Regions from separate parts of the Aminobacter sp. MDW-2 genome, predicted to be linked through region 2. Evidence: predicted binding sites of a transcription regulator. Region 2 holds the regulator's gene; each other region holds the start of a gene.
The links. Region 2 encodes LexA, which represses DNA repair genes until DNA is damaged. Its sites were predicted from a motif close to TGTTCNNNNTGTGTTCNG; they were not measured.
Positions count from the first base shown of each region.

Region 1: the regulator LexA is predicted to act here: its motif matches at 3,773-3,790, upstream of H5P29_RS04285 (YifB family Mg chelatase-like AAA ATPase).
Region 3: the regulator LexA is predicted to act here: its motif matches at 6,738-6,755, upstream of recA (recombinase RecA).

Region 1 is NZ_CP060197.1:879,862-889,443, forward strand. Features, by position in the region: gene gshB (glutathione synthase) at 1-481, shown strand, start outside; gene H5P29_RS04270 (VOC family protein) at 547-948, shown strand; gene cml (CmlA/FloR family chloramphenicol efflux MFS transporter) at 1,073-2,257, opposite strand; gene H5P29_RS04280 (sensor domain-containing diguanylate cyclase) at 2,605-3,645, opposite strand; gene H5P29_RS04285 (YifB family Mg chelatase-like AAA ATPase) at 3,928-5,460, shown strand; gene H5P29_RS04290 (transglutaminase-like cysteine peptidase) at 5,719-6,348, opposite strand; gene H5P29_RS04295 (polyhydroxyalkanoate depolymerase) at 6,649-7,920, opposite strand; gene H5P29_RS04300 (DUF1330 domain-containing protein) at 8,214-8,501, opposite strand; gene pyrF (orotidine-5'-phosphate decarboxylase) at 8,648-9,349, opposite strand; gene H5P29_RS04310 (NADPH-dependent FMN reductase) at 9,346-9,582, opposite strand, start outside.
Region 2 is NZ_CP060197.1:4,026,800-4,036,381, forward strand. Features, by position in the region: gene tpiA (triose-phosphate isomerase) at 1-108, opposite strand, end outside; gene H5P29_RS19890 (SurA N-terminal domain-containing protein) at 256-2,151, shown strand; gene trpD (anthranilate phosphoribosyltransferase) at 2,148-3,158, shown strand; gene trpC (indole-3-glycerol phosphate synthase TrpC) at 3,163-3,972, shown strand; gene moaC (cyclic pyranopterin monophosphate synthase MoaC) at 3,974-4,456, shown strand; gene glp (gephyrin-like molybdotransferase Glp) at 4,457-5,662, shown strand; gene lexA (transcriptional repressor LexA) at 5,768-6,484, shown strand; gene H5P29_RS19920 (ComEC/Rec2 family competence protein) at 6,611-8,974, opposite strand; gene gltX (glutamate--tRNA ligase) at 9,273-9,582, shown strand, end outside.
Region 3 is NZ_CP060197.1:4,155,108-4,164,689, reverse strand. Features, by position in the region: gene sufD (Fe-S cluster assembly protein SufD) at 1-1,049, shown strand, start outside; gene H5P29_RS20570 (cysteine desulfurase) at 1,117-2,358, shown strand; gene H5P29_RS20565 (SUF system Fe-S cluster assembly protein) at 2,364-2,762, shown strand; gene H5P29_RS32965 (STM3941 family protein) at 2,765-3,301, opposite strand; gene sufA (Fe-S cluster assembly scaffold SufA) at 3,450-3,830, shown strand; gene H5P29_RS20555 (TfoX/Sxy family protein) at 3,887-4,201, shown strand; gene H5P29_RS20550 (hypothetical protein) at 4,204-4,503, opposite strand; gene H5P29_RS20545 (pseudouridine-5'-phosphate glycosidase) at 4,718-5,644, opposite strand; gene H5P29_RS20540 (carbohydrate kinase family protein) at 5,665-6,603, opposite strand; gene recA (recombinase RecA) at 6,880-7,968, shown strand; gene alaS (alanine--tRNA ligase) at 8,216-9,582, shown strand, end outside.

The DNA of each region.
Region 1 (9,582 bases), 2.7 Mb from region 2:
CGACATCATCGTCAAGCCGCTCTACGGCAATGGCGGCGCCGGCATCTTCCACCTGCACGAGGCCGACCGCAATCTGTCGTCTCTGCTCGAGATGTTCGGCCAGCTGTTCCGCGAACCCTACATCGTCCAGCGCTACCTCAAGGACGTGCGCAAGGGTGACAAGCGCATCATCCTGATCGACGGCGAACCCGCCGGCGCCATCAACCGCGTGCCGGCCGAGCATGATGCCCGCTCCAACATGCATGCCGGCGGGCGGGCCGAGAAGACCGAACTCACCGAGCGCGAGCGCGAAATCTGCGCCCGCATCGGCCCGTCGCTGCGGGAACGCGGTTTCATCCTCGTCGGCATCGACGTCATCGGCGACTACATGACCGAGATCAACGTGACCTCGCCGACCGGCATCCGCGAGGTCAAGAAGTTCGGCGGCGCCGACATCGCCGCGCTGTTCTGGGACGCGGTGGAGAAGAAGCGGGCGAAATAGCCCCTTTCGCCTGCGGCGACATCACGACCCACGTCGATGAAGTTGACCAGCATGGAGGCAAGACAATGGAACTGAAGCGCGGTCGTTTGATCGACCATCTGCATTTGCGCACCCGCGACCTCGCGGCAAGCAAGCGGTTCTATACGGCCGTGCTTGGCGTCCTGGGGATTCCGATCATCGATGGCGGCGCGCATTTCTACGCCGACGAGCTGTGGGTCGACGCCGGCGAGCAGTCCAGCCGCGTGCATGTTGCGTTTCAGGCTACCGACCGCAGTGTCGTCGACCGGTTCCACGCCGCAGGTCTTGCTGCGGGCGGCAAAGACAATGGCGCGCCCGGCGAGCGCGCCTATCATCCCGGCTACTACGCAGCCTTCCTGTTCGATACCGATGGCAACAACATCGAAGCCGTGTTTCACGGCCCCGCCAACCGCTCGGTCGACGCGGTTACGATCACCTGGGCTCCATAACAAGGACAGCGTGATCCCGTCGGTGCCGCCGGCGGAGATGGCTGCAACTCCGGCTTCAAGCGCCGCGCCCCTGACAAGGGGACGCGGCAAAAGGCGGCCTGCAAGGCCCCCTGGAGTCACAGACTTACCCCACCTGCAACCACCTCAGGCCGCACAGCGTCGCAATTGCCATGACCGCGCAATAGGCGGCGAGCGGCCAGGCTGTGTCGCCGCCGAGCATGAGCACCGCCAGCGTGCCCATAAGGCCGACGATCAGGCTCTGAACGCAGAAATAGAGCGCCACCGCGGTGCCTGCGGCATCGCCGAACGCTTCGAGCGCGCCATTCGCCGTCACCGCGCCGGCAAAGACGATACCGATGGCGATCACCCACATCGGCATGATGAAGGTCGCGAAGGAGGGTTGGCCGAAAAGCTGGCCAAGACAGAGCAGCACTGCGCCTGCGAGCAGCATCGCCATGCCGCGCTTCAGGCTGCCGGGTATCCCCCAACGCGCCACGAACAGTTTGGCGAAGCGCGTGGTGACGATCATGGCCACCGCCGCGGTGGCAAAGGCAAGGCTGAAGCCGAGCTGCGAATAGCCGGCGCGATCGATGAGCACGCGTGGCGCCGTCGAAAAGAAGACGAAGAACGCCCCCATCGCGGCGCTGAAGCCGAGCGTATAGACGAGGAAGGCCGGGCTCTTGAGGATCGCCCGGAAGGCGGGGCGCGACTGGGTCGTTTCGGGCCGGGTCTCGTGCCAACGCAGAAGCGCATTGACCATGGCCAACACAGCGAGCAAGCCGAGCGTGGCGAAGATCGCCCGCCAGCCCAGGCCATGAGCAATAAGCGCGCCGGCGATCGGGCCGAACGCCGGCACGCAGGCCAGCATGGCGCTGAACAGGCTGTAGATAACAGCACCTTCCGGCCGCTCGGCATAGGCGTCGCGTACCGTGGCGAAGGTGGCGACGAGTGCCGCGGAGGCGCCCAGAGCCTGGACGACGCGCAGGGCGACGAACAGCGGCGCCGAGCTGGTGACGGCAAGCAGGAACGAGGCGGCAGCAAACAGCAGCACGCCGCCAAGCAGCACCGAGCGGCGGCCGATCCTGTCGGAGATCGGGCCGAAGATCACCTGCCCGAGGCCGAGCACGATCATGTAGAGGCTCAGCGTCAGCTGGACGACGTCGGGCGTGGTGGCGAGGATTGCCGGCATCTCCGGCACCACAGGCAGGTAGATGTCCATGGCCAGCGAGGCCAGGATGTCGAAGGGCGCCATCAAAAGCAGCGCCGCGGGCAGGGAATGGCTCCACGTGGGAGAGTTTCGATTGGGCATGACTTTTCATCCGCACAAATGAATTTCATCTGGCGGCGATCTGCCACTTCGCTTGTCGATTACATCGGCTGGATGTCAGGAAACGATTTCCCGCAACCGCGCCGGACCGATCAGTGATCAGGAAATGAGGGGGCAGGGCGCCGCAACAACGTCTTGGTGTTGTTGCGGCCTATCTGTCTGCGGACTTGGCTGTACCCATGTTCGTCTCGCGGAGAAGCGCGGGCGCCTTGATTGGCTCGCGGCTTCCTAGCAGCCCGCCTGGCCCGGAACAACCCCGAGCCTCGGAAGGAGGCGGCTCGGGCGGCCCCGCCGGAAAACCAGCTCGCCAGCAAAAGCGCAGTTGCGCCTCAGGCGGCGCGCGGGTTTCTCACCCCGATGGCCTCGGTCGGCTTGAAGATCCGGAAGGTGTTGCGACCCGCTGATTTGGCGGCATAGAGCGCGGTATCGGCTCGCACCAGCAGATCCGAGGGGCTGCACACTTCATGAATCGCGATGCCGATCGAGGCGCCGAGCTTCAGGGCCCGGCCGCCGTGGTCGACCGGTCTGCCCAGCCTGTCGATGATCTGGCGCGCCAGTTCCGAGATCGCCGCAAGGTCCAACTCCGGCCCCACCAGCACGGCGAACTCGTCGCCGCCGATGCGCGAGACGAGCTCGACGCCGGCGCAGGCGTTTTGCAGACGCCGGGCCACTTCCTTCAGGCACTCGTCGCCGGCGACATGGCCAAAGGTGTCGTTGATCTGCTTGAAGCCGTCGAGGTCGACCAGCAGCAGCGCTCCGAGCGGAGGCCGATCGTCGGCATCGGCCGTCAGCTCCGCCAACTTGGTCTGGAACCGGCTGCGGTTGGCGAGCCCGGTCATGACGTCATATTCGGCGAGATAGCGGGTCTGGTCGGCCAGAATCTTCTCTTCGGTGATGTCCTGCTTCATGCCGAAGATACGCACGGCAACGCCATCCTCGCATTCGACGCTGGCAGTGATGCGGATCCAGCGGCGATTGCCCTTCGCAGTCACGATCTCGGCGTCGAGGCCGAAGCCGGTGCGCTCCGCAATGCCCTTGCTGCGCTTGGCATGCAGCTCGATGGCGGAAGCCTCGGTGTAGCATTTGACGATGTCCTCACGGACGAGCGGTGCTCCACGCGGCAGGTCGAACAGATCATAGACCACGTCGGTCCAGTGCAGCGCCTGGTCGGCGAGGTTGCATTGCCAGACGCCGATGCGGGCAGCGGCCGAGGAGCGGTCGAAAATCTTCTGGCTGTGCGCCAGCGAGGCCGCTTGTTCGCGGATCAGCGCCGTCTGCGCCTCAAGCCTTGCCTCGAGCCCCGCGATGATGGCGTCGCTCTGCCAGAGAACGGCCCGCCGCCGTATGTGCCGCGATGACGGACTGCGCATGTGGATAGCCCCTGTTTCGGGCAGAGCTTCGCGCGGCGGCGCTTAATATTCCCTCTCTCTAATGCCGCAAGGGCAGATTGCTGCGCACCAGGGTTAACGTATCCCGAACGCACCATGCCGACGTGCATGTTCTTGAATTGTTCTTGCGCACCTTTGCAATCTATGCTTGTCTTTGGCTGAGGCTTACGCAGGCGAGGGGCCGCCTGCCGGAAGCAACGTGCATGAATTCGCCACAGCGCATCCGTGCGGTCCCAAGGAGCGCGGTGCTATAGGGAGGGCAGCATGGTTTCGCGCGTGCGCACTGTCGCGTTCCAGGGCATCGAGGCGGTTCCCGTCGACGTGCAGGTGATGGTCGCGCCCGGCAAGGTCGGCATGCAGATCGTCGGCCTGCCCGACAAGGCGGTGGCCGAAAGCCGCGAGCGGGTGCAGGCGGCGTTGCACGCGTCCGGCCTGTCGATGCCTGCCAAGAAAGTCACCATCAACCTTGCCCCGGCCGACCTGCCCAAGGAAGGCAGCCATTACGACCTGCCGATTGCGCTCGGGCTGATGGCAGCACTCGGCGCCCTGCCGGGCGATGCTCTCGCCGCCTATGTCGTGCTCGGCGAGCTGTCGCTGGACGGCACCATTTCGGCGGTCGCAGGTGCGTTGCCGGCGGCAATCGGCGCCAATGCCGAGGGCAAGGGGCTGATCTGTCCCGCCGCCAGCGGACCGGAAGCCGCCTGGGCCGGTGCCGACATCGACATTCTGGCGCCGCGCAGCCTGATTGCCATCGCCAACCATTTTCGCGGCACCCAGGTACTTTCCCGACCCGAACCCGGCATTCGTGCTGCGGCGCGCGACCTGCCCGACCTCGCCGACATCAAGGGCCAGGAAAGCGCCAAGCGAGCGCTCGAGGTCGCCGCCGCTGGCGGCCACAACCTCTTGATGGTCGGCCCGCCTGGCGCCGGCAAGTCGATGCTGGCGGCGCGGCTGCCCTCGATCCTGCCGCCTTTGTCGCCCAAGGAACTTCTCGAAGTGTCGATGATCGCCTCGATCGCCGGCGAACTCGCGGAAGGCAAGCTCACCGACCGGCGCCCGTTCCGGGCACCGCATCATTCCGCCTCGATGGCGGCAATGGTCGGCGGCGGCTTGAAGGCGCGGCCGGGCGAAGTATCGCTCGCCCATCACGGCGTGCTGTTCCTCGACGAGCTCCCCGAATTCACACCACAGGTGCTCGATTCTTTACGCCAGCCGCTCGAAACGGGCGAATGCATGATCGCCCGCGCCAATCACCGCATCACCTATCCGGCGCGCATCCAGCTGGTCGCGGCGATGAACCCGTGCCGCTGCGGCATGGCCGGCGAACCCGGCTATCGCTGCCTGCGCGGCACGCGCTGCCAGTCCGACTATCAGGCACGTATCTCCGGGCCGCTGCTCGACCGCATCGACCTGCGCATAGAGGTGCCCGCGGTCTCGGCCTCCGACCTCATCCGCGGCAGCCGCTCGGAAGCCAGCGCCGATGTCGCCTTGCGTGTCGCCCGGGCGCGGACGATCCAGCGCGAGCGCCTCGAACGCCATGGGGTCACAGGTGCCACCACCAATGCGCAGTGCGCCGCAGGCCTGATCGAAGACATCGCCGCGCCCGATGCCGCTGGGCTTTCGCTGTTGCGCGACGCCAGCGAAAAGCTCGGCTTTTCCGCCCGCGCCTATCACCGTGTGCTCAAGGTGGCACGCACGCTGGCGGATCTCGATGGCAGCGAGACTGTCGGCCGCATTCACCTCGCCGAGGCGATTTCATATCGCATGAGCGCCGAGCGCATGGCGCAGGCAGCGTAGGAAGAGGAGGGGCGCCGCAAGCGCAGTTCAGGCTGTCGCAAGGGAGGTGAAGGCAGTAGACGAGCCCAATGAAAGCGAACAGCGGACATGCAGCGTCCGCGGCGCTGGCGGAACTCAACCTCACCGCTCGGTAAGTCTAACGGGACGGTGGCATATGGCCGCCGTTTTGCCTCGCCAGAGGACGCGGCCAGGACCACTTGGCCACAAGCCGCCCTGCGAAACACGAAGGAACAGCGGTTACCGTATCCGCAAGAGACGCTACTTGACCGAGCCGACCAGCATCGGCTGGCCTTCGCGGATCGTCACCCAGCGGCCGGTGTTCTCGCTCGACTGGCGCTTGAGGTAGCTGTAGCCGGTCTCGTCCCACTGGCGCACGGCATCGGTCAGATTGTCGAGGATGAAGTCGCCCTTGGAGGTGCGCACGGTCAGCACCGCATGACCCTCGCCATCGGGCTTGCGCACCACCGTGATCAGCAGGTTGGACAGTTTCAGACCTTCGCGGTTCAAGGTCCGGCGCTTTTCCAGCACATAGTCCTCGCAGTCGCCTTCACTATTGTCGGGGTAGGTCCAGACCTCGTCGCGGCCATAGATGTCGATATCGTTCATTGGTTTGACGGCGGCGTTGACCGACACGTTTACGGCGACGATCTTGCGCCACATCGCGCCTGTCATCTGCTCGGGCCCGGTGTCGCGCGACCGGATCGAGCACTCGGCCGGATTGAGGCGGCAGAAATCGTAATGGCCGATCGGCTGCGACGTCAGCCCACCCGTAGTCATCGGCTGGGACGCAGCAAAGGCTGCGCCAGCGGACAAAACCACGCCCGTCATCAGCCCGAAAAACACACCGGCACGCCCCGCCGCGCACCGTACGCCTGCTGCGGAAATCATCTGCCCCGCTCGCCCCATTTACATCGTTAATAAAACGTTAAGAGCGAGGGGCAGGCGGAGTCAATCAAAGCTCGCTGCAGATTGCAGACATGGTTACCGCAGCGGCGGCCAAGCGATAATTGTGCAACAGACGCACGGCACGGCGGCCGGACAACCGGAGCCGGCTTTCGCCAGCCGCGCTGCACGAATTCAACGAGTTAGGGTGCCCTGTACCCGAAAAGGCGCACAGAACGCAGAAAGGCCCGGCGTTTGCACCGGGCCTTGCCTGTGGAAAAGATGAACCTGGCTGGGCGGCGGCCGTCAGGCCTTGCGCACCAGCCGAGGCTTGGCCGCCTTGCGTGCGGATGCGCCATAGCTTGCCATGAAGTCGACGATGCGGGGCACGATCTCGGCGCGGAAGCGTGAGCCGTTGAAGACGCCGTAATGGCCGACAGCCGGCTGCATGTAATGCGCCTTCATGTCCTGGGGAACGTTGACGCACAGATCATGCGCTGCCTGCGTCTGGCCGAGGCCCGAAATGTCGTCGTTCTCGCCTTCGACGGTGAACAGCGCGACGTTGCGGATTGCCGAGGTGTCGACGGGCTGGCCGCGATGGGTCATCTCGCCCTTGGGCAAAGCGTGGCGCACGAACACGGTGTCGACCGTCTGCAGGTAGAATTCGGCGGTCAGGTCCATCACCGCCAGATATTCGTCATAGAAGTCGCGGTGCTTCTCCGCCCCGTCGCCATCGTTCTTCACCAGGTGCATGAAGAAGTCCTTGTGGGCGATGATGTGGCGGTCGAGGTTCATGGTCATGAAGCCCGACAACTGCAGGAAGCCCGGATAGACCTCGCGGGCAAAGCCGGGCGCCGGCCACGGCACCTGCATGATGACGTTGTCGCGGAACCAGTCGATGCTCTTCTTCTCGGCCAGTTGGTTGACGGCGGTCGGATTGCGCCGGGTGTCGATCGGGCCGCCCATCAACGTCATCGTCGACGGCGCGAAGCGGTCGCCGCGCGCCTCCATCACGGCGACTGCGGCGAGCACCGGCACCGAAGGCTGGCACACCGCCATCACATGGGTGTCCGGTCCCAGCGCGTGGAACATGTCGATGACATAATCGATGTAGTCGTCGAGATCGAACTTGCCTTCGGTCACCGGCACCATGCGGGCATCGGCCCAATCGGTGATGTAGACGTCGGCATACGGCAGCATTGCCTCGACAGTGCCACGCAGCAGCGTCGCATAGTGGCCCGACATCGGCGCCACGATCAAAAGCTTGGGGTCGGGGCGGCGGCCGGCGGGCAGGTCGCGCTCGAAGCGGATCAGATTGCAGAACGGCCGCGACCACGCGACCTTCTCGGTCACCGCCACCGGCTGGAAGTCGACAACCGTCTTGTCGAGACCGAAGGCGGGCTTGCCGTAGCGGCGCGTCGTGCGCTCGAACAGTTCGGCCATCGCCGCCACCGAGCGGCCGACCGGCATGTGCGAGAACGGGTTGAGCGGGTTGGAGTAGAACAGCTTGACGGCGTCCGCATAGGCGCGGGCCGGCTGCAGCGCAGCATGGGTCGATTCATAAAGCTGGTAAAACATGATGTCCTCATACGGCCATTCGGGGAGGCGAGCCGGCCGGAGGCCCGTCATGCAATGCAGCGAAGGTAACAAACATCTGCTGCGATGCAATATCTCACTTGGTGTGAAACAGGGTCATTCTTTGGTCCAAGCTGTTGAAAATCCGTTTTCAATCGCGCCGCCGGCTCAGCACCTGTCGCCCTTGACGTTGTGCGACGCCGAAAGACCCCGAATCAGCCCGGCGGCCAAACACCATCGCCCCGCCGGGCAAGACTGCACGGCGGAGCAGGACAATTCAGAGTGTTGTGAAGCTGCTAGATGCCTTCGACCAGCATGATTTCGCCATCGGCAAACTGCTGGCGGATCGACTTGGCGTGCTGGTATTCGGGCGAGAAGTAGCAGTTGCGCGCGTCGTCCATCGAGGCGAACTCGATGATCACATTGCGGGCCCGGCCAGGCCCCTCGACCGCCTCATGGGCGCCGCCACGGGCGATGAACTTCGCACCGAAGCGTTCGAAGGCCGGCTTGGCCGCAGCGACATAGCCCTTGTAGCCCTCGGGGTCGCGAACATCGACGCGTGCGATCCAGTAAGCCTTGGTCATTCTTTCCTCCCGGGCTGCCCCATCTTCAAAACGCGCTGTGACGAGCCGACTGGTGTTGTTGTCGAGAACCGGAGCACAGTGGACATTCAGGTCCGTGAGCACCGGAAGCGGAGACAACCGCGGCGGGCGTTCGTCACAGAGGAATCTTAGGCTTTTGCCATTTCCTCAAGGATAGCCTGCGCCGCAGCCTTCCTGTCAACCGCGCCGACGATCGGGCGGGCAACGACGAGGTGGCTCGAGCCGTTGCGCATGGCGTCGGCCGGGGTAACAACCCGCTTCTGGTCGCCATGGTCGCTGCCTGCAGGGCGGATGCCCGGCGTCACCACCGCCATGCTTGGCCCGACGATGCGGCGCACTGCCGAGGCTTCGCTGGCCGAGCAGACGATGCCGCCCATCTTTGCCTGCAGCGCCTGTTCGGCGCGGCGCAGCACCAGCGTGTGCGGGTCGTATTCATAGCCCGCGTCGATCATGTCCTTTTCGTCCATGGAGGTGAGGACCGTTACCGCGAGCAGGCACAGGTCGCTGCCTTTGGCTGCCTCGACCGCCGCCTTCATCGCCTTGGGATAGGCATGCAGCGTCAGCATGGTCATGCCCATCTTGACGATGTTCTCGACGCCCTTGGCCACCGTGTTGTCGATGTCGAGCAGCTTCATGTCGAGGAACACCTTGGTGCCGCCGCTGGCCAGTTCGCGGGCGAAGTCGAGCCCTCCGGCAAAAGCCAGCTGGTAACCGATCTTGTAGAAGCTCGCGGTGCCTTCGAGTTCGCGGACCGCTCTTTCGGCTTCCTTGACGGTGGGCAGGTCAAGGCCGACGATCAGCCGGTCGCGTACAGTGTCTATGCTGCTCATGGTTCTACCCTTCGCGACATCATGGTGGCTCGTTCGACAAGCGTTTGGCACAGCCGCTGCATGCCCTTGCGCAGGCGCTCCTCGCGGAATTCGCCGTTGTCGTCGAAGGCTTCGCTGCCATGCGGCACCGAAACCTGCGGCGAAATCACTTCCATCTGGATGTGCGACAGCACCGCGCGCAGGTGAGTTGCGCTGCGGATGCCGGCGAAATGGCCGTCGGAGGACGAGCAGAT
Region 2 (9,582 bases):
GAGGCCGCTCATGAAACCGCCGGCAATGTTGCGCAATTCGTTGAGCGAGTTGCTGGTGCCGTTCATTTTCCAGTTGCCGGCAACGAGTGGGCGGATTCCTGGCGTCATAGTGCTCTTCCCTCGAAATCGATGTTCGCTCGGGCAACCTCACTACCAAAAACAAGCCACAAAGCAATCGACACTGGCGGCGAAGGGCGCTATTGCGCTTCGTTCATGCAGGCGCATGCGACAATGCGCGTATACGGGATCTGTTACATGCTCGAATCGATGCGAAGTGCTGCTGGAACCTGGGTTGCGAAGCTGTTGCTTCTGCTCCTCGTCGTCAGCTTCGCGATCTGGGGCATCTCGGGTCAGATGATGAGCCAGTTCGGCGGCGACCAGGTGGTCACGGCCGGCGGCACGCATGTTACAGGTGTCGAATACCGCCTCGCCTATGACCGCCAGATGAACGTCATGTCGCAGCAGTTCGGCCAGCGCCTGACCCGCGACCAGGCCAACGCGCTCGGCATCGACAACCAGGTGCTTTCGCAGCTCGTCGCCGGTGCGGTGCTCGACGAACAGGCACGCAAGCTCGGCCTCGGCCTCTCCAAGGACCGCCTCGCCGAACTCACCTGGGACGACCCGACCTTCCGCGGCGCCGACGGCAAGTTCGACCGCCAGGCTTTTGAATACATCCTGCGCCAGATCGGCATGCGCCCCGAAGACTATCTGAAGAACCGCGCCCAGGTTGCGGTCCGCCAGCAAATCGTCGAAGCCGTTTCCGACGGCCTCGAGGCTCCTGATACCTTCCTGCGCGCCGTCGCACTTTACCGCGGCGAAGATCGCACCATCGACTACCTGCCGCTGCCCAAGTCGCTCGTCGAGCCGATCGCGGCACCGGGCGACGACGTGCTCAAGGCCTGGTTCGAGGAAAACAAGAAGAACTACGCCGCCCCTGAATTCCGCAAGCTGAGCTACGTCAAGCTCGAGCCGGAAGACATCATGGATGCCGCAGCCGTGACCGAAGAACAGGCGCGCCAGGACTACGACAAGAACAAGTCGCACTTCACCACCGCCGAGACGCGCAAGATCGACCAGCTTGTGTTGAGCGCCCATGCGGCCAAGGCTGCTTCCGATGCGATCAAGGGTGGTGCGACCTTCGACAAGGTAGTCGCCGACCAGGGCAAGACCGCGGCTGACGTGGCCCTCGGCTCGCTGACCAAGGACAGGATCGCCGACAAGGCGGTCGCCGACGCCGCCTTCGCGCTGCAGGCCAATCAGGTCAGCGACGTCGTCCAGGGCGCTTTCGGCCCAGTGCTGGTCCGCGTCAGCGAGATCACGCCGGAAACCGTCAAGACCTTCGACGAGGTCAAGGACCAGATCCGCAAGGAGTTGGCGCTGGCCGAAGCCAACCGCATCCTGCTCGACGTGCACGACTCCTACGAGGACGCCCGCGCCGCAGGTGAGTCGATGAAGGCTGCCGCCGACAAGCTGAAGCTCAAGATGGTGACGATCGATGCCATCGACCGCGCCGGCCAGCAGCCAGACGGCACCATCGTCAACGACCTGCCGGACTCGCGCAACCTGATCCAGGCGGCCTTCACCGCCGAATCCGGCACCGAAAACCCGCCGCTCAATGTCGGCACCAATGGTTTCGTCTTCTACGAGGTCGACGAGATCACGCCTGCCCGCGACCGCACGCTCGACGAGGTCCGCGAGAAGGTCGTCGCCGACTGGACCGCTGCCGAAGCGACGAAGCGTCTCAAGGCAAAAGCCGACGAGTTGGAGAAGCGCCTCAAGGACGGTGCCTCGCTCGACGTGATCGCAGGCGAACTCAAGCTCGAAAAGCAGACCAAGCGCGGCCTCAAGCGCGAGGCCGACGATGCCGATTTTGGCCGCGAGGGTGCCTCCGCGATGTTTGCAATGGGCCAGGGCGGCACTGGCATCGTCCCCGCCCCCGCCGGCGATGCGCAGATTCTGTTCAAGGTCGCCGAAGTGTTCGAGCCGGCCGGTGCGGACAAGAGCGCGGTGCCAGAGGACGCGCAGAAGCAGTTTGCCTCGGGCATGTCGGACGACCTGCTCGACCAGATCGTCGCCCAGCTCCAGGGCGAGTATCAAGCAACGATCAACCAGGCGGCGATCACCCGCGCACTTGCGGTGGGAACGCCATGAGCGCACTCAAGCCGCATATCGCCAAGGTCGCCGCGGGCACCCCTCTCACCTTCGAGGAGGCACGCGAGGCCTTTGACATCATCATGTCGGGCGAAGCCACGCCCGGCCAGATCGGTGGCTTTCTCATGGCGCTGCGGGTGCGCGGCGAGACCGTAAGCGAGATATCGGGCGCCGTTGCCACCATGCGCGACAAGATGCTGCGCGTCGAAGCCCCTGCCGATGCCATCGACATCGTCGGCACCGGCGGTGACGGTTCGCACAGCGTCAACATCTCGACTGCCTCGGCCTTCGTCATCGCGGGCGCAGGTGTGCCTGTCGCCAAGCACGGCAATCGCGGCCTGTCCTCGCTGACCGGCGCCGCCGACGTTCTGACCGCCCTTGGCGTCAACATCGACCTCACGCCCGAGGCGATCGGCCGCTGCATCCATGACGCCGGCGTCGGCTTCATGTTCGCGCCGGCGCATCACCCGGCGATGAAGCATGTCGGCGCGACCCGCGTCGAACTTGGCACCCGCACCATCTTCAACCTGCTCGGCCCGCTCTCCAATCCCGCCGGCGTCAACCGCCAGCTGGTCGGCGTGTTCTCGCCCGAATGGGTGCGTCCGGTGGCCGAGACGCTGAAGGAACTTGGCGCCCAGCACGTCTGGGTGGTCCACGGCGACGGTTATGACGAGATCACCACGACGGGTGAGACCCATGTCGCAGCCCTCAAGGACAGTGTGATCACCACGTTTACGCTGGCGCCCGAACAGGTCGGCTTGAGCAAGCATACGCGCGAAGAGCTGCGCGGCGGCGATTCCGCCTACAATGCCGCTGCCCTGCGCGGGGTTCTCGAAGGTGCCAAGGGTGCCTATCGCGACACGGTGCTGATGAATGCCGGTGCCGGCCTCGTCGTTGCCGGCAAGGCTGCAACGATCGGCGAAGGCGTGCCGCTTGCCGCCGAGGCAATCGACAGCGGCCGCGCCAAGGCAGTGCTCGACCGACTGGTCGCCGTTTCGAACGGATAGAGACATGGCCAATATCCTGCGCCGCATCGAAGCCTACAAGCGCGACGAGATCGCCGCAGCGAAGGCGCTGCTGCCGCTCGCCGAGCTCAAGGCGCGCGCCCGCGACGTCACCAAGCCGCGCGGCTTTCTCGCGGCACTCGAAACCAGGCACAGTGAAAGCCGCTTTGGCCTGATCGCCGAGATCAAGAAGGCGAGCCCGTCCAAAGGCCTGATCCGTCCCGACTTCGATCCGCCGGCGCTCGCCAGGGCCTATGCCGACGGCGGCGCTGCCTGCCTGTCGGTGCTGACGGACACGCCATCCTTCCAGGGCGCACCGGAGTTCCTGACCGCCGCGCGCGACGCCTGCGCCTTGCCGGCATTGCGCAAGGACTTCATGTTCGAGCCCTACCAGGTGCACGAAGCACGTGCCTGGGGCGCGGACGCGATCCTGATCATCATGGCGAGCCTGAGCGACGAAGATGCCAGGCGTATCGAGGATGAGGCGTTCGAAATCGGCATGGACGTGCTCGTCGAGGTCCATGACGAAGAAGAGACAGAACGCGCGCTGAAGCTTCAGTCGCGCCTGCTCGGCATCAACAACCGCAACCTGCGCACATTCGAGGTCAGCCTCGACACGTCGGAGCGCCTGGCGCCGATGGTGCCGGCAGACCGGCTGCTGGTCGGCGAAAGCGGCATCTTTACGCATGCCGATTGCCTGCGTCTGCGGAAATCCGGCATCTCCAGTTTCCTCGTCGGCGAAAGCCTGATGCGGCAGGCCGACGTGACCTCGGCGACGCGTGCGCTGCTCGATGGCGCAGCCCTGGCAAGCGCCTGACATGGCAACCACCCTCACCCATATCGGCGCCACCGGCGAGGCTAACATGGTCGACGTCGGCGACAAGGCCGAGACGACACGCACGGCAATCGCCGAAGGCCATGTCGTCATGCGTCCTGCGACACTGGCGTTGATCCTGTCGGGCAACGCCAAGAAGGGCGACGTGCTCGGCACCGCCCGCATTGCCGGCATCATGGCCGCCAAGCGCACGCATGAACTCGTGCCGCTCTGCCATCCCATCCTTTTGACCAAGGTTTCGGTCGAGATCGAGCCAGATGAGGCGCTGCCCGGCCTGCGCGTCACGGCGCTTGCCCGCGTCACCGGCAAGACCGGCGTCGAGATGGAAGCGCTGACGGCTGCCTCGGTCGCCTGCCTTACCATCTACGACATGGCCAAGGCCGCCGACCGCGGCATGGTGATCTCCGGCATCCGGCTGGTCGAGAAGACCGGCGGCAAGTCGGGCGACTACAAGGCTGCCGAATAGATGGCGCTGCTGCCCGTCGCCGACGCCCTGGCGCGCCTGCTCGACGCTGCCGAACCGCGCGGCACGGAAACTGTCGGCCTTGCCCAGGCATCAGGCCGCGTGCTGTCGGCTCCACTACACGCCCTGCGCACCCAGCCGCCCTTTGACGCCTCCGCCATGGATGGCTACGCCGTCCAGGCCGCCGACATCGCTTCACTGCCGGCGCAGCTCAAGGTTATCGGCCAGGCACCCGCCGGCAAGCAGTTCACGGGCACCGTCGGACCAGGCGAGTGCGTCCGCATCTTCACCGGCGCACCGGTGCCACAAGGCACTGATACCGTCGTCATTCAGGAGAACGTTCGCGATCTCGGCAATGGCGAGATCGCGGTGCTCGAGCCAACGCTTGCTGGCCGTAACATCCGCGCCAGGGGCCTCGACTTCAAGCAGGGCGACCTCATCCTTGATGCAGGACGTGTGCTCGACCCGGCAGGGCTCTCGCTGATCGCAGCTGCCAATCATCCCAGCGTCGAAGTGCTGCGGGCGCCTCTGGTCGCCATCATCGCCACCGGCGACGAGCTATTGCCGCCGGGCAGCAATCCAGGGCCCGACCAGATCATCGCCTCCAACGCCTACGGCGTCGCGGCGATCGTTCAGTCGGTTGGCGCGCGCGTACTCGATCTCGGCATCGCCGCCGACCGCACCGAGGCAATCTCCGCACTGGTCGCCAAGGCGCTCGCCGCCGACGCCGATGTGATCGTCACGCTGGGCGGCGCTTCGGTCGGCGACCACGACCTCGTTCACCGTGTCCTGACCGATCTCGGCATGGATCTCAACTTCTGGAAGATCGCGATGCGCCCGGGCAAGCCGCTGATGTTCGGCCGGCTCGGCAACAGCCGCTGCGTCGGCTTGCCGGGCAATCCGGTCGCCAGCCTGATCTGCTCGCAGATTTTCCTGAAACCTCTGCTGGCGAAGCTTGGCGGCCGCCCTTATTCGCCCGACATGCGCAACGGCATTCTCGACACGGCAATGGCGGCCAACGACCTGCGCCAGGACTTTGTCCGCGCGATTGCGCGCGAGACCGCTGAGGGTCTCGTCGTCACACCCTACCTGATCCAGGACTCTTCGATGCTGCGCACGCTGGCCGACGCCAATTGCGCCATCGTGCGGGTGCCCTTCGCGCCTGCAGTCGAAGCCGGCAGCGCCTGCCAGGTGATGATGTTGCGCTGAGCAGCACCTTCCACCCTTCACGAAATATCAACAGTTGCGGAACACAACTGGAACAGATAGTGTTTGTTCTGGGTTTGTTTTTCTTCTGATTCCTCGGGGGTGGCGATGCTGACGCGCAAACAACACGAGCTTTTGCTATTCATCCACGAGCGGCTGAAGGAAGCGGGTATTCCGCCGTCCTTCGACGAGATGAAGGAAGCACTCGACCTCGCCTCCAAGTCCGGCATCCATCGCCTGATCACGGCGCTCGAAGAACGCGGCTTCATCAGACGCCTGCCCAACCGGGCGCGCGCGCTTGAAGTGCTGCGCCTGCCCGATTCGATCGCGCCTGGCCTCAACGCGGCGAAGAAGTTCTCGCCCAGCGTCATCGAGGGTAGCCTCGGCCGCAAACCCGAGCCGTCACGCAGCATGTCGGCCGGCAATGACGACGATGTTGCTTCGGCGGTTGCCATTCCCGTCATGGGACGCATCGCTGCCGGTGTGCCTATCGACGCCATCCAGCACAAGACGCATTCGATTTCGGTGCCGCCAGACATGATCATGGGCGGCGAGCATTACGCGCTCGAGGTCAAGGGCGACTCGATGATCGAGGCCGGCATCTTCGACGGCGACACTGTGGTCATCCGCAGCTCGACCACGGCCAATCCCGGTGAGATCATCGTCGCCCTCGTCGACGACGAAGAAGCGACGCTCAAGCGTTTCCGCCGCAAGGGTGCCTCGATCGCTCTTGAGGCCGCCAATCCGGCCTATGAAACCCGCATCTTCGGACCGGACAGGGTCAAGGTGCAGGGCAAGCTTGTCGGCCTGATCCGCCGCTATTGATTGCCGGGGCTGCGTTTCCGCCAGCTCGGCCTGTCCATCCTGCTGCAATCTGTAAGCCGGACTGATCTGCACTGTTGCTATCGTGCCGTATCTGACGGCTCTGCGACGGCGGGTACAGATTCGGACTCACCGTGTGGTCGCAGTCGGCGCTTTCGGGTGCGCCTTGGTTGCCCCGGCAGATGTCTTTGGGGGCATCTCCACTCGCTTGTAGGGTGGCAGGCCCCTCGCCTCGCGCGAAAATTGGCGCTGCGCATGCCACGGGCGGTACGGTTCCGCCACGGCGTGGCGTATCTCGACCGCCCGATCTACGCCAGCCGCCGCGGCTGTGATGAATATCGACGCACTGCCAAGGCGCGCCAGCTCGCGTTTGGTGAGCACGGCCACGCCGGGGCAGACGTCGCTTGCCGTGGCATCGTCGACGACGATGAGATCCGCGTTGTCGCAGGCTCGTGCAGCGGCGCTCGCATTCGCCGCATGGACGATCCGTGCCCCCTCCGGTTGTTGAACCGTGCACAGCTCGCTGTCACAGACGAAGGCGTCCGCGCCGGCAGCGTTTAGTTCTCCAGATACTGGATTGCCGGGTATCGTACCGGCGACATCTGCCTCGGCTGTTGGCTGTGAGCCGGTCTCGCTGGGCAAACGGACAGTCCCGTTCGTTGCATTCGCGGCCGAACGGGCCGGGGTGACGAGTGTTTCCGACGCCAGCGCGCGCTGCCAGTTGTCGACGGTGAACTGGTTCGGCCGGACGCGATTGACGGCCAGCTTGCCATCGTCGACCGGGACGCCGACGAGGCGGCCATCTTCCGAAACGAGAACCGTGGGCGTTTCCGTTTCCACGACCGTCAGCAGCCCAAGGGCCGCGAATGGCAGTGCGGCGGCGCGCAGCCAGGTCGTTGCCGTCGACGCGATGACGAGTGCTGCAGTGAGCAACAATACCGCATGTGACGAGACAAGGCCGACCGCATCGACCGGCGAGCGCTCGGAGAACCAGGTGGCGATGCCAATCATTGCCTTCAGGCCGAAGCCCATCGTGTCGAGGAAGGGGCCGTCGAGTCCAAGCGGCATGAAGATGCCAGCCATGACGGCAAAGGGCATGACCAGGACAGACACAAACGGGCTGACTGCCAGATTGGCGAACAGGCTGAGGGGCGAGACACGTTGGAAATGCCATGCACCAAAAACGCTGGTCGCGAGCCCGGCAATCACCGACGTCGCGGCGAGACCTATCGCAACTGTCGCAAGCCAGCGCCAGATTTTGGACGGCAGCGATCTCTGACCGACCGGCAGCGCCTGCTCCTCCCGCCGGTCCGACCACCAGGCATATGCGCCAACGAGGGCTGCCGTTGCGGCGAACGACATCTGGAAGCTCGGCCCGACGACTTCGTGGGGCGAGATCATGATCACGACAACGGCCGAGATCGCCAGGTTGCGCATGGTGAGTGCTGCGCGGTCGAGCAGCACGGCCGTCAGCATCACCGCCAGCATGATGAAGCTGCGTTGCGCCGCGACCTCGGCGCCTGAAATGAACAGATAGCCACCGGTGGCGAGCAGTGCCGCGCCTGCCGCGTACTTCTTGACCGGCCGGTGCGAGGTGAAGCCGGGAAAGGCGGCGAAGCCTAGCCGCATCAAAAGCATGACCGTGCCTGCGACCATCGCCATGTGCAGACCCGAGATCGAGATGATGTGGTAGAGCCCGGTACGCCGCAGCGCCTCGTTGACATCCTCGGGAATGCCGCCGCTCACGCCGACGACCAGGGCAGCCGCGATTTCGCCCTCCGGACCGCCAATGCGGTCGCGAATGCGCTGGGCAATCTTCTGGCGCACATTCTCGATCGACGCGAATGCACGATCACTGGCCGACAGCGGCTGGGTGGTTGCAGCAAACTCTGGGCCTTTCATGAAAAAGCCGCTGGCGCCGATGCCATCGAAATAGCTTTCGAAGGAAAAATCATAGCTGCCCGGCCGCACAGGCCCGGACGGCGGCATCAGCCTGACATAACCCGTCACCTCGGCCCCCGCCATGACGCCCTCAGGAAGCTTGCGGGCAACGAGCCGCACCCGATCGGGCGTATAACGCAAGACCGGGCGCGCAGTCGCCAGAACGTCGAGCGTCAGCCGCACCCTGCCCTTGTCCAGATTGTCGATTTCGACGACGCGCCCGGTGATGGCAGTCGAGATCTCGGCGCCCAGCATCTTCGTTGCCATGCGTTCGGTCTCGAACTTTGCACCCGCCATGCCGAGCATTGAGGCGGCGAGTGCGGCGAGCGCGTAGTGAACAGGCGGCCGTGCGCGCGTTAGGAAGGCGAGGACGGCCGGTGTCGCTGACACAATGACGAGCGGCGCGAGATCCGGCTCGTTCGGAAGCGCGAAATACACCAGGGCACCAGCGGCCAGAAAGACCGGAAGAAGCAGGAACGCCGCACCGCGGTCGAGTTCCGTTTCGATCGCGGCCAGGGTGGATCGTGCGGTGATCCGGTGACCGACCAGCAATTGCGATCCTTGCCGTAGCCAGGACTTGTGTCCTCGCTGAAACGGCGATGCATCGGCGTCAGGAGCAGCATCTCTCTCGGGCAGAGCTGGTGGTGTCCACGCAACGGCAGGCACAGCCGGAGAGGTCAGCAAGTCGCGCTCGCTGGCTTCTACCACCGGATTGTTACCGGCTTGCCCCTCCCGCATGCGGTCGCCCATCGGGCCTGCCTCTTGCGCCCCAGACCTTCTATGCTACATCAACCGCACACAAACGCCATGCGCCGCCGGTTTTCGGCCAAGCGCCCTGCTTCCCTTGGAAATCGCTATGCCTGTCGTCACCCGCTTCGCCCCCTCGCCCACCGGCTATCTGCACATTGGTGGCGCGCGTACCGCTCTCTTCAACTGGCTTTATTCCCGCCACACCGGCGGCACCATGCTGCTGCGTATCGAGGACACCGACCGCGAGCGCTCGACCGACGCCGCAACTGCCGCGATCCTCGAGGGCCTGACCTGGCTCGGCCTGACCTGGGAGGGTGAGCCGATTTCGCAGTTCGAGCGTGCGCCGCGCCATCGCGAGGTGGCCGAAGAACTCGTGCGCATGGGCAAAGCCTATTATTGCTACGCCTCGC
Region 3 (9,582 bases), 130 kb from region 2:
CCAGCGTCAAGGCCAAGTCGGTCGCCCCGCTGATCGAAGGTTCGACCGTGCTGTCGCTTGCCAATGGCGTGTCGCAGGCGGTGTCGAGCATCGAGGGCGTTACCCTCCAGCGTCTTGCCGACAAGCTCACCGACGGCAGCTATGCCGCGGCGCTCGTCACCTACGGTACCGATGACGCCATCGGCGCCATCAACACCGCCTTTGTCGCTGACGGCTATTTCGTCGACATCGAAGCAGGCGTCCAGCTGGACAAGCCGGTCGAACTGCAGAACCTCCAGGCCGGCGGCCAGAGCCATGTGCGTCTACCGGTGCGTGTCGGTGCCGGCGCCAAGGCGACCATCGTCGAGCGCCAGACGGGCGAGGGCGCTGGCCTCGTCAGCTCCGTCAGCCAGCTTCTGGTCGGCGACGATGCCGAGGTGCTGTGGCTGATCGTCCAGGACCAGCCGGAGACGGCGACCCATCTCGCCCAGTTCAAGGCCGAACTCGGCAAGAACGCCAAGCTGACCCTGTTCGTGATGAATGCCGGCGGCAAGCTCGTCCGCCAGGAGGTCATCGTCAAGGCGTCAGGTGAAGGCGCCGACTTCAAGCTGCGCGGCGTCAACCTGCTCGCCGGCGACAGCCATGTCGACGTCACCATGGTGCTCGACCACGCCGTGCCGCACACCTCCTCGACCGAAGTGGTGCGCAATGTCGTCACCGGCCGCGCCAAGGGCGTGTTCCAGGGCCGTATCAACGTGCACCAGATCGCCCAGAAGACCGACGCCCGCATGGCCTGCAACACGCTGTTGTTGTCCGACGACGGCGAGTTTTCGACCAAGCCGGAGCTGGAGATCTTCGCCGACGACGTCGCCTGCGGTCATGGCGCCACCGTCACCGAGATCGACCACAACCATCTGTTCTATCTGATGGCGCGCGGCATCGACGAGAAGTCGGCCCGGGGCCTGCTGATCCGCGCCTTCCTGGCCGAGGTCATCGAGGAACTCGAGGACGAAAGCGTCGTCGATCCGCTGGAAGAGCTGCTGAGCAACTGGTTTGCGACGCATGGCTGAGGCCTGATCCTTCTCCCCTTGCCAGGGGAGAAGGTCCGGCACAGCTGATGACGGCAAGGGCATGAAGATGGACAACAAAGTCGAAGCCAGCACCTATGACGTAGAGGCGATCCGCCGGGACTTCCCGATCCTGTCGCGCGAAGTCTATGGCAAGCCGCTCGTCTATCTCGACAATGGTGCTTCGGCCCAGAAGCCGCAGGTCGTCATCGACGCCATCACCCACGCCTATTCCAACGAATACGCCAACGTCCATCGCGGCCTGCATTTCCTCTCCAATGCCGCGACCGATGCCTATGAGAAGGCGCGCGAGAGCGTGCGCCGCTTCCTCAACGCGCCTGATGTCAATCAGATCGTCTTCACCTCCAACGCCACCTCGGCGATCAACACCGTTGCCTATGGCTACGGCATGCCCAATATCGGTGAGGGCGACGATGTCGTTCTGTCGATCATGGAGCACCACTCCAACATCGTGCCCTGGCATTTCATCAGGGAACGCCAGGGCGCCAAGCTCGTTTGGGTGCCGGTCGACGACCTCGGCGCCTTCCATGTCGAGGAATTCGAGAAGCGCCTGACCGACCGGACCAAGCTGGTTGCGATCACCCATATGTCGAACGCGCTCGGCACGGTGACGCCGATCAAGGAGATCTGCCGCATCGCGCATGCGCGCGGCATCCCGGTTCTTGTCGACGGCAGCCAGAGTGCCGTCCACATGCCGATCGACGTGCAGGATCTCGACTGCGACTTCTTCGTCATGACTGGCCACAAGCTCTACGGCCCCTCTGGCATTGGCGTGCTCTACGGCAAGCGCGAGCTGCTCGAGCGCATGCGCCCGTTCCATGGCGGCGGCGAAATGATCGTCGAAGTCACTGAAGACATCGTCACCTATAACGAACCGCCGCACCGTTTCGAGGCCGGCACGCCGCCGATCGTCCAGGCGATCGGCCTGGGTGCTGCGCTCGACTACATCGATGGCATCGGCCGCGAGCGCATCGCAGCACACGAGGCGATGCTGCGCGATTACGCCCATGAGCGGCTGCGCTCGATCAACTCGCTGCGCATCTTCGGCGATGCACCCGGCAAGGGCTCCATCGTCTCGTTCGAGCTGCAGGGCATCCACGCCCACGACGTGTCGATGGTCATCGACCGCCAGGGTGTCGCCGTGCGCGCCGGCACCCACTGCGCCCAGCCGCTGTTGAAACGCTTCGGCGTCACCTCCACATGCAGGGCATCCTTTGGCATGTACAACACCAAGGCCGAGATAGACGTCCTGGCCGAGGCGCTTGAAAAAGCACGGAAATTCTTCGGATGAGCACCATGGAAGACGTTATCGCAGCGACCACCGACGAGACCGCTCCCGAAACCGGCGGCAACGGCGTCCTGTCGGCCTCGGCCATTCCGGCGGACGAGCTGGCGCGGCTGACCGACGACATCGTCTCGGCGCTGAAGACGGTCTACGATCCGGAAATTCCGGCCGACATCTACGAGCTCGGCCTCGTCTACAAGATCGACATCGAGGACGACCGCACCGTCAAGATCGACATGACGCTGACCGCCCCGGGCTGCCCGGTGGCAGGCGAGATGCCCGGCTGGGTGCAGAATGCCGTCGGCGCCGTCGAAGGCGTGTCGGGCGTCGAGGTCAACATGACCTTCGACCCGCCATGGACGCCCGACCGCATGTCGGAAGAAGCCCAGGTCGCAGTGGGCTGGTACTGAGGTCAGTCAACTTTGACGCCGCGGGCGCGCGCGAACGATGTCACGGTGGAGTGGAACTCGTCGAATTTGACTGGAAGCTCTACGGTTCCTATGTGGACGCAGTCCATTCCGTAGGCCTGATTGGAACGGCTGGTTATCCTGGTTAGTGAAGACAGTTGCAGGTTTGCATAAGCAGGCGCACTCAGATTCAGCACTATGAATCTTACGTCTCTGACCTGTATGGTCGAAACCGATTCGACAGCTGTCCAGGGAATGAATTGTGGTGAGATGCGCGTGTCTTGTATGCCATCTGGCGACACGATTACGACTGGCCGGTTAAACGATCGAAGAACGGAGATTATGGCGCACAACAGAAAGAAGGGTGCCCCTAGCCAGCCAACAAGCCTTCTGAATGGATCGATCTCCGCATTTCGGGCCATCCAAACGGCCAAAGCTGCCAGCACAAGCGATCCGAGGAATATTAGCGCCAACCGTACCACCGAAGCTCGAAACTCGACCGAGTCATTAGGTGCCTGTCTGATGCGTCCAGCCTCTGACATTGCACCAATACAGCGTGCGGTTGTGCGTTGGTCAAGCTAGCGAATGCAACTGATTCAGGGAGTGTCTTGCGCGAGGCAAGGGACTTCCCCATGTTAACAGGAAGACTCATTCCGCAGGCCTTGAACCCGCGCGAAAGTGGAGAATGAAATGGGACGCTTCGCCGTCATCACAATGACCGACAGGGCCGCTGAGCGGGTGCGCGAGATCATGGCCACCCGTGACAATGCCAAGGGCATCCGCCTCGGCATCAAGAAGGGCGGCTGCGCCGGCATGGAATATACGGTCGACCTGGTGACCGAGCCGAACCCCAAGGACGACCACATCGAGCGCGACGGCGCCCATGTCTATGTCGCTCCTGAAGCCGCGCTCTTCCTGTTCGGCACGCAGATGGACTTCGAGGTCACGACCTTGCGTACCGGCTTCACCTTCAACAATCCGAACCAGAGCTCGGCCTGCGGCTGCGGTGAGTCGGTCGAGCTGAAGCCCGCCGACCTCAAGGCGCTCGCCGAAGCGCGCGCGCAGGCCTGATCCGGGAGGTCTGCCGCCAATCCGAGAGGGCTGCGCCCAATCCGAGAGGTTTGCCAATGAGCGACGAAGCCATCCGCGAGACCTTCTCCGGCCTTGGCGATGTCACCATCCGCAAGATGTTCGGCGGCAAGGGCATCTATCACGACGGCCTGATCGTCGGCGTCGAGGTGCGTGGCGAAATCCTGCTCAAGGCCGATGCGGTGAGCGCGCCCGATTTCGAGGCGGCGGGGGCAACGCGCTGGACCGATGCCGGCGGGCGACCGGTCAACATGCCCTACTGGACAATCCCCGAAAGCGCTGTCGACGATCCTGATGAAATGACCGTGTGGGCGCGCAAGGCGTTCGAGGCGGCACTGCGCAGCAAGAAATAACTTCACATCTCGCCGGGCGGCACGAAGAAGCAGTTCTCGTGCTCTTCGGTCGGATGCAGGCAGATGTGATAGTTGCCGTCGCCCGAGGGGATTTCCGAGCCATAGGGTACGAAATAGCGGTTGTGGTGCGTCACCTTGCGGTGATCGCCGGGCTCCAGCACGATCGACCAGCCGCCGCCATTCTCCTTGACTGACTTCTCGGGAATGGCCTGGCACTCGCCATGTTCGATGTCGCCATGGCAGCAGGCCGGCGGATAGTTCCAGCCTGAAGCCGCCCGATGCGCCGAAGCCGGGGCGGTCATGACAGACAATGCCAGCAACGCAAACGCTACGGCAGCGCAGCAGCGCGCGAATGCCTGCATGCTGAGAAGTCGGCAACGCCCGCCACTGTCGGACATCACGCAAACCCCGATGATGCCGCCGGGCAATCCCGGACGGCAGGCTGGCCGCGCCGCAGCTTAAGCCTGCTTGTTCGGAATGTATATGATGAAGCGCTAATATTGACGTGGATGCGGTTCACGCCTTGGCCAGCGCGATCGCCACCTTGGCCGCCAGCCGCGCATTGTTCTCGACCAAGGCGATGTTGGTCTTCAAGCTGGCGCCGTTGGTCAGTTCGAGAATCTTGGCCAGCAGGAACGGCGTCACCGCCTTGCCCGAGATGTTTTGCGCCTCGGCCGCCTTCTGGGCCGCTTCGATGTAGCTGGCCATCGTTTCAGTCGGGATCTCGTCGCTCTCCGGCACCGGGTTGGCGACCAAAAGGCCGCCGTCGAGGCCGAGTGCTGCGCGCGTCGCATGCAGGCGGGCGATCTTGTCAGCTGTGTCGAGGCGCAGCGGTGCCGCATAGGGCGACTTGCGCGACCAGAAGGCCGGCACGATGTCGGAGCCGTAGGCGACAACAGGCACGCCGCGCGTCTCCAGCACTTCCAACGTCTTTTCGATGTCGAGGATCGCCTTGGCGCCGGCCGAGACCACGATGACAGGCGTGCGCGCCAGCTCGTCGAGGTCGGCCGAGATGTCAAAGCTCTTCTCGGCGCCCTTGTGCACGCCGCCGATGCCGCCGGTCGCGAACACCTTGATGCCGGCGAGATGGGCCGCGATCATCGTCGCCGCCACGGTCGTGCCGCCGGTGCGGCCTTCGGCAACCGCATAGGCGATGTCGGCGCGCGACAGCTTCATTGCGCCGCCGGTCATGGCCAGCGATTCGCGCTCGCCGTCCGACAGGCCGATCTTGATGCGGCCGCCGATGACGGCGATCGTTGCGGGCACCGCACCTTCGTCCGAGATGATCTTCTCGACATTGGCCGCCATAGCCGAATTGTCGGGATAGGGCATGCCGTGGGTGATGATGGTGCTTTCGAGCGCGACAACCGGCTTGCCGGCGGCAAGAGCTGCGGCGACGGGCGCGTGGATGTCGATGAAGGGGCGGGCGGTTTCAGGCGTCATGTTGGTCTCCTTGGTCCGCGTCATGCCATTTCCCGGGCTTGCGGCACAAGGGCCAGCGCCGCGTCAAAGTCTGCCTGGGCGAGATCGGGCACCGCCGAGGCACTTTCTATGGCCAGCACGGCTGCGGCAATGCCCTCGCGCAGCGCCCGCTCGAGCGGCAGCCCGCGCAGAAGCGCCACCGTCGTTGCCCCCGCCAGCGCGTCGCCGGCGCCGGTCACGTCGACGATCCAGCGTGGGGCAGGCGGTGTGATCTCCATCAGGCCGGCGGCGTCATAGGCAAAGACCGAGCTTCCGCCTGCCGTGACGACCCCGCGCTTGAGCCCCGTGGCGCGCAGGCCGCGGGCGAAGGCGTCGGGCGTGGAATCGGCAGCGACATCAGCCAGCACCGCCGCCTCGCGCCGGTTCATGTAGAGGCAGGAGAGCTTGCCGAGGATCGGCGCCAGCCGCACCGCCTTGGCGGGCGAAATCGCAATGGCAAACAGCGGCTTGTCGGCAATCTCGCCGAGCCTGGTCAGCGCTGCTTCGGGCAGGTTGGCGTCGCACAGCACGGCATCCGTGCCTGCGATCGCCTCACGCGTCTTGGCGCGCCTGAGCTGCTTGGCGAAGGCAAGTTCGTAGAGGCTCATGTCTGCCAGTGCCGCGACCACGTCGCCGTCGCGGTCGAGCAGGGCGGTGTAGCTCGGCGTCGCCCGGTCGAGGAAGATGGCCGACAGGTCCTCGATGCCGTTGGTCGCGATCTCCGACGCCACGGCGTCGCCGGCCGCGTCGCCGCCGCGCACCGACATCAAGGCGCCGGTCGCCCCGCGACGCACTGCACCCCGCAACGCATTGAAAGCGCCGCCGCCAACCTCCTCGCTCATCGAGCCGGGGATCGAGGCGCCCGCCACGAACGGTGCCGTCATGCGGCCGCGCCGGTCGACATGTGCGCCTCCGATGGCAAGGATCTTGGGTGACGTCATGATGCAGGTGTCCGGCAGAGGTTTCGGGCGTGGAACTTAGTGTCTGGCGAGGCGGGCGGCAACCGAATCGCGGCGCGGGCGGATTTTCACGGCGGCGTGTCGCGCCATATGCGACATCGCATCACGTGCAGCTTTAAAACAAAAAAAGAACACGCATGTGATTAAACATAAATATCAGTAAGTTGACTGCTCTTGCCAAATGAGAACAAAACAGATACAAAATTATATCGGTACCGGATCTGCCGGCCTTCATTGACGACCACGGGGTGATGTATCATGGCTCAGAATTCATTGCGGCTTGTAGAGGATAATTCGGTGGACAAATCCAAGGCTCTGGACGCGGCGCTGTCGCAGATCGAACGCGCCTTCGGCAAGGGCTCGATCATGCGCCTGGGCGCCAATGAGCAGGTTGTCGAGATCGGAACGGTCTCCACCGGCTCGCTCGGCCTCGACATCGCTCTTGGCGTCGGTGGCCTGCCGCGCGGACGCATCATCGAAATCTACGGGCCGGAAAGCTCGGGCAAGACGACGCTCGCTTTGCACACCGTGGCCGAAGCCCAGAAGAAGGGCGGCATCTGCGCCTTCGTCGACGCCGAACACGCGCTCGACCCGGTCTATGCCCGCAAGCTCGGCGTCGATCTCGAGAACCTGCTGATCTCGCAGCCCGACACGGGCGAGCAGGCGCTGGAGATCTGCGATACGCTGGTGCGTTCCGGCGCCATCGACGTGCTGGTCGTCGACTCGGTTGCAGCGCTGACGCCGCGCGCCGAGATCGAGGGTGAAATGGGCGAGTCGCTGCCCGGCCTGCAGGCCCGCCTGATGAGCCAGGCGCTGCGCAAGCTGACGGCCTCGATCTCGCGCTCCAACACCATGGTCATCTTCATCAACCAGATCCGCATGAAGATCGGCGTCATGTATGGCTCGCCGGAGACCACCACCGGCGGCAACGCGCTCAAGTTCTATGCTTCGGTCCGCCTCGACATCCGCCGCATCGGCTCGGTCAAGGACCGCGACGAGGTCGTCGGCAACCAGACCCGCGTCAAGGTGGTCAAGAACAAGCTGGCCCCGCCCTTCAAGCAGGTCGAGTTTGACATCATGTATGGCGAAGGCGTGTCCAAGACCGGCGAGCTCGTCGATCTCGGCGTCAAGGCCGGCGTTGTCGAGAAGTCGGGCGCCTGGTTCTCCTACAATTCGCAGCGGCTCGGCCAGGGACGCGAGAACGCCAAGCTGTTCCTGCGCAACAATCCCGACGCGGCGCGTGAGATCGAACAGCTGCTCAGGCAGAATGCCGGTCTGATCGCCGAGAAGTTCCTCGAGAACGGCTCGCGCGAGGAAGACGACGGCGACGAAGCTGGCGCGATGTAGGCGCATTCGGGGCCGGTCCGGCGAACGTCGGACCAGACCCAAGACAGACGATCTGAGCGACCGCCGGCCATTGTGCCGGCGGTTTGCGTTTGTGAAGACTGCTTCGCTGATCGGGCGGCGGATTGCGGGCTATTGCCGGTCCGGTGTTTCTGGACAGGGTTAAGGTGGGCGGCTAAAAGGCCAGTTCCAATTTCCGCCTGCAAAGGGCGGGGTGCATCTGTTCAGGGCGGCGATCAAAGGCGGCAATATGAGTGGCGTGAACGAGATCAGGTCGACATTTCTCGACTACTTCAAGAAGAACGGACACGAGGTCGTAGCCTCCAGTCCGCTCGTCCCGCGCAATGACCCGACCTTGATGTTCACCAATGCCGGCATGGTGCAGTTCAAGAATGTCTTCACCGGGCTCGAGACGCGCTCCTATTCGCGCGCCGCAACCGCGCAGAAGAGCGTGCGCGCCGGCGGCAAGCACAACGACCTCGACAATGTCGGCTACACCGCGCGCCATCTCACCTTCTTCGAGATGCTCGGCAACTTCTCCTTTGGCGACTATTTCAAGGAGCAGGCGATCGAGCTTGCCTGGAACCTGATCACCAAGGAGTACGGGCTCAAGAAGGACAAGCTGCTCGTCACCGTCTATCACACCGACGACGAGGCGGCCGACCACTGGAAGAAGATCGCCGGCTTCACCGACGACCGCATCATTCGCATCGCCACCTCGGACAATTTCTGGGCGATGGGCGATACCGGCCCGTGCGGCCCGTGCTCGGAAATCTTCATCGACCGCGGCGAGCACATCTGGGGCGGCCCTCCCGGCAGCCCCGAGGAGGATGGCGACCGCTTCCTCGAATTCTGGAACCTCGTCTTCATGCAATATGAGCAGGTGACGAAGGAAGAGCGCATCTCGCTGCCGCGCCCGTCCATCGACACCGGCATGGGCCTCGAGCGCATGGCCTCGATCCTGCAGGGCGTCGAGACCGTGTTCGAGACAGACCTGTTCCGCACCTTGATCGATGCCGCGTCCTCGGCGATCGGCCGTGGCCCGGATGACAGCAATGTCGCCTCCTACCGCGTTATGGCCGATCACCTGCGTTCGTCCTGCTTCCTCGTCGCCGATGGCGTGCTGCCCTCGAATGAGGGCCGTGGCTATGTGCTGCGCCGCATCATGCGCCGCGCCATGCGTCATGCGCAGCTTCTCGGCGCGCAGGAGCCGATGATGTGGAAACTGGTGCCCGCACTCATCCGCGAGATGGGGCAGGCCTATCCCGAGCTCGTCCGTGGCGAAGCACTCATCACCGAGACGCTCAAGCTCGAAGAGACCCGCTTCCGCAAGACGCTCGCCCGCGGCCTGGGCCTGCTGGCGGACGCCACCGAGACGCTGGGCTCGGGCGACATGCTCGACGGCGAAACCGCCTTCAAGCTTTACGACACCTACGGCTTCCCGCTCGACCTGACGCAGGACGCATTGCGCCAGCGCAGCATTTCGGTGGATCTCGCCGGCTTCACCGATGCGATGGAGCGGCAGAAGGCCGAGGCGCGCGCCAACTGGGCGGGCTCCGGCGAGGCTGCGACCGAGGTCGTCTGGTTCTCCGTCCGCGAAAAGACCGGCGCCACCGA